Regions from separate parts of the Virgibacillus sp. W0430 genome, predicted to be linked through region 2. Evidence: predicted binding sites of a transcription regulator. Region 2 holds the regulator's gene; the other holds the start of a gene.

Region 1 (3,220 bases), on a different contig from region 2:
ATATCCACTAAAGGAATCGTTAAATAAAATAAATAAATCATTAACATGTTCGGTACAGCAAAGTATTTTAAATAGTTATTTTTAGAAAGTCGAATCATTTTTCTGTTTTTCCATAAGCTTTGCAAAATCCCATAAGACCAGCGTAGTCGTTGCTTAAGAAACGCTTGCACCGTTTCTGGACATTCTTCATAAGTTATAGCCCGATCTTCATAAATAATCCGATAGTTACGACTTATAACCTTCAAAGTAATATCTGTATCTTCTGCCAATGTATCGTGGTCGTAATATCCTATTTCCTTAATTAGACTTCGACGCCAGGCACTGTTCGAGCCAGGTACAATTGTTATGCAATTTAAATAATCCAACGCTCTTTTCTCCAGATTATTTGCCGTTACATATTCAATATGCTGCCAGATCGGAAGCTGTCTTTTAGCATTCCCAATTTTACAATTACCGGAAACTGCTGCTACATCATCATCTTTAAAATGACGAACCAAATAACTAATTGTATCCTTTAATAACAGGTTATCCGCATCTATGGTAACGACAATTTCTCCTTTTGCTTTTTTAAAACCTTTATTTAATGCCGTTGATTTACCACCATTTATTTTTGAAATGAGTTTAATTCGTTTATGTTTACGTGCTATTTTTTTTACAATATAATTTGTTCGATCTGTTGAACCATCATCTACTACAATAATTTCATAAATTGGATAATTACTATTCAGGACAGAATATATTGTTTTTTTTATGCCAACATCCTCATTATAAGCTGGAATAATAACACTAACTAATGGCGTATAATCGTCGCTAACGCTTTCGCCTTTACCATTTTTGCTCGCTTGCCTCCCACTCAAGTACATAAAGATACACAAGCGTAACATCCCAATAATAATGGTAATTAACAAATAAAAAGTAAAAGTTATGATCAAAAAGGAAATAACAGATTGTGTAATAATAGGAAGACTTTTTTTAATATAAAAAACAGTTATACTAACAATAAGCCACGTATAGCCGCAAAGAAAAAGGAATAAGCCAACCGTCTTTAATACTTTCCACCTTTTGCCCTCAGAATCATAGAAAACAGATCGCTTCATTTATTCACCGCCTCTATATTTAATTATATGTAATAAAAATGGGATGGTTTTACCAATTAATCCAAAAGGGCTATCGTCATGGCTTCGTTTTACATGTTTTAAATTTAATTAACGATGAAAAGGAAGAAAACAATTTCATCGTTCTCTCCCTTGCATTTCAGGATTTCCCTTCTATAAATCCAGTATCATTAAATTGTCACCTCGGTTCATTAAGAATGTCCCGATAATGATTGACAGTAGCAAAGCCTATGGATAAATCAAATTATTTCCACATCAATTACACTGGAAAGTGGAATTTCTTCTTTACGATCGGAGTATAACTGCAAACAAGCATTTCTTTTATCGACTTGCAGCAACCTTCCACATATTTTCTCCAAGTAATGGGTACGGTGCATTGTAACTTTCACACTACTATTTGCACGTAAAGCCTCGGTTAGTTCTCGGTTTATTTTGGCCTTCTGTTGTTCGTCCAATATCGGTTTTTCTTGATAGGACGTTTCTGCGAATGCTTGCTGGAGCATTTCCACATGCTCAGGAAGCATTAATGCTGTCCATTTTTTAGTACCGCGATCTTGCATACGCACACTTATGCCCCTTTCTTTTTACGCATTGGCGCCAATGATAAAATGTTATCCACTCTAAATGTTCTAACTTCCTTTTTTAAAAAACAATATGCTTTAATATACTGCTCGTTTACAGCCAATACACGAATGACACGGCGTGAAACTTGGTTGTCTCGTGACAAATAAATAATGTCTATCTTTTCCTTGGATTGTATAGCTCTCGATATTATTTTTTTCATTTCGAACCCCCAAGAGAACGTTTGTTCGTATTTTATCATAAAGAGAAAGCTAGAGCAAAAGAATAATTTTCCATTGATAAATTCAACTGCTCTTTCTATACTATAATAGAAACGTATGTTCTGTTTTAGGGGTGTGTATATAATGGATTATTCACTATATCCTCGTAATGATGTTCTTTGTATTGATATGCGTTCTTTTTACGCAAGTGTTGAAGCGGTTAAATTAGGGCTTGACCCTATGAAGGTCATGCTTGCTGTTGTCGGGGATACAAGTCGCCCTGGAAGTATTGTTTTAGCTGCTTCGCCGATGTTAAAAGAGAAGTATGGAATCAGTAATGTCAGTCGCTTTTTTGAATTACCGAACGATCCGAAAATATATATTGTCAATGCAAACATGGCCGATTATTTACACACATCCATTGCTATTGTGAAGCTACTCCATCAATATGCTCCCAAGGAAGCCATTCATCCGTATTCGGTTGATGAAATTTGGGTCACTGTAAACGGACTGCAAAGATTATTTGGAGATCGATGGGAAATTGCAAAACAAATTAAGCGGGATATCCTACAACGCTTTAACTTAACTTGTTCGATTGGTATTGGCGACAATAAGTTTCTCGCTAAAGTTGTTATGGATTTGCATGCAAAAAAAGTGGGTATCGCGGAATGCACCTATGAGGATGTAAAAGAAAAGCTATGGCCTTTCCCTGTCGAATCTATTTGGGGAATCGGCACTCGCATGAAACGTAATTTGAACAACATGGGCATTATAACGCTTGAACAACTAGCCAACTATGATCGAACTCGGCTTAAAAAGCGATTTGGTGTTATGGGCGAGCAATTATATTGGCATGCCTGGGGAATTGATTTAAGCCCCGTTTTTGGTAACTTTTTGAAAACGGAACAAAAAAGCTTTGGACATGGCATTTCTTTATTGCGAGACTACTCCGAATCCGAAGCGCTTATCTGTATTCTCGACCTTTGTGAAGAAGTGTGTCGTAGAGCACGTTCAAGTCATCAAGCAGGAAAAACTGTTCATCTAGGCATCGTGTATTCAAAAGATACAGGTGGTGGTTTTTCTCGCTCTCAATCCATGTTGTCACCGACGAACATAACAATGGAAGTATATACTATGTGCTTGCAATTGTTTCAACGCTTTTATGATGGGAAAAGCATGATCAGACGGGTCTACGTGACATTAACAAACTTAACTAACGAGCAAAATATTCAGTTGCATTTATTTGAAAAAGATACGAAAAAAAATGAGATCGGCTATGTTATGGACGCTATTCGTGATAAATACGGAGCAACCGCCCTTTTG
Region 2 (3,220 bases):
TTGAATCTTTTTTTTATCGAGCAATTAAATAAACCTCCTGTGTTTATTTACGCTATGTTCTTTATTAGTTCATACTACCACTTACGAACACAACAGTAAAAAGGCAAGAACATTTCAGTCCTTGCCTTTTCATATTACCTGTATAAACAATTGGATTCAAGTGTTTTGAAACTCTTTATACCTTCGATGTACAGTTGCTTTAGATACAGAAAAACCGAGACCGTTTAAAACCTTTGTAATTTCCTCAAACGTTAATTTTTGCCTTCTTAACCGGACTACCTCATCAATTGGAAAGTCTACCCTCTGCCTTCCAGGTGAATGGTCTTGATTTCTCAAATTTTTACTCGGATCGTATCCTTCTTTTACTGCCTTTTGCATTCCGCGCTTAATTTTCAAATTATGAATTTTTCGCTGATATTCTTCCACAATGCCTACGATTTGCAAAACCATTGAATCGGATTCGGATAGTTTAAGCTTACCTTGGTCAACGATCGTATAGATAGGTATGTTATGTTTTTGTAATTGATGAAAAAGGGCTATTTTCATATTACCTCGTCCTAATCTTGTTTCATCTTGAATTAATAAGCAATCGGCAGCTTTATTAGAGAAAATATCTAGCAAACTAAAAACGCCTTCTCTTTCGATTTCATATCCGCTCGCTTGTTCCTCTATGCAATGGTGAACATTCATGTTGTATGTATTTGCCAATTCTAACAATTCTTTTTTTTGTCTATTTAAGGAAGATTCTTGTTCCCTTTTATTGGTGCTAACCCTACAATAAATTACTGCTCTCATGAAGTATTGCTCCTTAGTAATAATTCCATTTAATAAGTGCTTGATACCATTGTAAAATAAAGTACACCTAAAGTAATCCCAAAAGTTATTAAATAAAAGAAATCTACTTTTGTCATTTTACCAAACATATATTTATTCCTCCTCCAAAAATAGGAACAGTCGTTCGCTTCGGTTGATTTTAGTATAACAGAACATATGATCCTGTCAAGTGAAAATTAGAACGAATGTTTGCTTTGGGTTTCGTGTCGTGATAAACTTATTAATAATTAATGTATATGCAGAGGAGCGCAGATCATGACTAAGCTATCAAAGAGACAAAAGATGATCGTTGAATATATAAAAAGTGAAGTGCAAACAAAAGGATACCCACCTTCTGTTCGAGAAATAGCGGAAGCTGTAGGGCTTGCATCTAGTTCAACTGTGCACGGCCATCTGGAAAGAATTGAAAGTAAAGGATACATACGAAGAGATCCGACTAAGCCAAGAGCGATTGAAATACTAGACTGTTCAGAGGATAGTCATGTACCTCGTGACGAAGCGAGATATGCACCACTGATAGGGAAAGTAACTGCAGGTTCTCCCATTACAGCAATAGAAAACATAGAAGAATATGTACCGATTCCATCTTCAAATGTAAGAGCAGATGAAAACGTTTTTGTACTTTCTGTTGAAGGTGATAGTATGATAGAAGCTGGTATTTTAGATGGAGATATGGTTATTGTTAAACAGCAAAATACGGCAAAAAATGGTGAGATTGTAGTAGCTATGACAGAGGATAATGAAGCGACCGTGAAGCGCTTTTATAAGGAAATTGATCACATTCGACTACAGCCTGAAAACAATACACTTGAACCATTAATCTACAAAAACGTAACGATACTAGGAATTGTCGTTGGACTGTATCGAAACTTGCATTAAAAACGTCCTGTTTTTTCACGTTTTTGAATTAGCGTATAAAAAATTAGGAAGGATCTCCGGCTTGAGCGAACGGGATTCCATTGAAAAATGGTTTTCTCTTTTAGCAAAGTATTTTCGTTAATAAAAAGAAGAGGCCTTTAATGCTGTTGTTGTCGTGGAAGGTGGCTACTCCAGCTTCAAAGCAGGAGTCGAAAACCCTGGACTGAGTGTAGCGAGGATGCGGAACGCCCCCGCCTTTCACTGCAATCAACGGCTTCCGTCTAAAATTAGTATTTGAGGACTTTTTCAGTGGCCTCGCCATAGCACGATAGGCTCGCCAATCATCCGCGGAAAGCGAGTGTGATACATAACTATTTTCCTTATCTCTTTTTTTCTACATTATAATGATTTTCGTCTGAAACAGATTGCTTATACTACCTATTAAGTGTACAGGTAGCTTACTCACACGTATTATCCTTTTTAAAAAATCGATCGGTAACGGCTGTGCTTTTCTTTAATCCATTTTTAAAAAGCACACTTTTGCCTTTTATAAATGAGAGCTTATACCGTAACGATTGCATACATTACTTCAAAACTGCCGTTTAACGTATACATGTAGCATTAATTGCCTCTCTATACGATATGTTAAACAGAGCTAATTCCTCCGTTTTGCATTTTCTCCACGGTAGCAATCATCGCTATTTTAACGTGAGCATAGGTTAGTCCTCCTTGAACGAACGCAATAAATGGGGCTTTCAGTGGGCCATCTGCAGTTAACTCGATACTTGATCCTTGAATAAATGTCCCTGCCGCCATAATAACATCATGTTCATATCCTGGCATTTCGCTAGGAAATGGTTGAACATACGAGTTGATTGGTGAGTTTTCCTGAATTGATTGACAAAACGAAATCATTTGTTCTCGATCGTAAAAAGTGATCGATTGAATAATATCTGTGCGATGCTCGATGTAATTTGGTGACGTTTTATATCCTGCTAACTCCAACAATCGTGCAGTAAACACTGCTCCCTTTAAAGCTTCTCCAACAACATGTGGAGCTAAAAACAATCCTTGGTACATTTCTTGCAACATATTTAAAGTTGCACCAGCTTCTTTGCCTAATCCGGGTGCGGTCAATCGGTTAGCCGCCTTCGTTACAAGCTTCTTACTTCCTACAATATATCCGCCAGCACGAACTAGCCCTCCACCTGGATTTTTAATTAAAGAGCCCGCGATAATATCGACACCAACATGCAAAGGCTCTTTTGTTTCAACAAATTCACCATAACAATTATCTACAAACACAATAACATCACTTTTTATCTTTCTTATAAATGTAACCATCTCTTCAATTTCTTTAATATTAAAGGAAGGCCGATCTTCATAGCCTTTTGATCGCTGGATACCAATTACTTTTGTTTTACTTGAAATGGCGAGTTTAATCCCATTGAAGTCAATCTTTCCTTCGTGTGTCAAAGCAACTTCGTTGTATTCGATATTATACTCTTTTAAGGATCCAGAATTATTA

The links. The regulator LexA, encoded in region 2, represses DNA repair genes until DNA is damaged. The targets are predictions, from matches to a motif close to CGAACATATGTTCG.
Region 1: ACLIBH_RS11410 (WYL domain-containing protein) is a predicted target of LexA. The motif match lies at 1,914-1,927, and genes of this name have one in related genera.

The regions. Positions count from the first base shown of each region.
Region 1 covers NZ_JBPYCS010000024.1:5,417-8,636, forward strand. Annotated here, with positions in the region: gene ACLIBH_RS11400 (glycosyltransferase) at 1-1,097, opposite strand, end outside; gene ACLIBH_RS11405 (YolD-like family protein) at 1,355-1,675, opposite strand; gene ACLIBH_RS11410 (WYL domain-containing protein) at 1,684-1,899, opposite strand; gene ACLIBH_RS11415 (DNA polymerase IV) at 2,042-3,220, shown strand, end outside.
Region 2 covers NZ_JBPYCS010000023.1:2,612-5,831, forward strand. Annotated here, with positions in the region: gene ACLIBH_RS11215 (DUF896 domain-containing protein) at 1-24, opposite strand, end outside; gene ACLIBH_RS11220 (YneB family resolvase-like protein) at 157-795, opposite strand; gene lexA (transcriptional repressor LexA) at 1,090-1,713, shown strand; gene ACLIBH_RS11230 (aminotransferase class I/II-fold pyridoxal phosphate-dependent enzyme) at 2,338-3,220, opposite strand, start outside.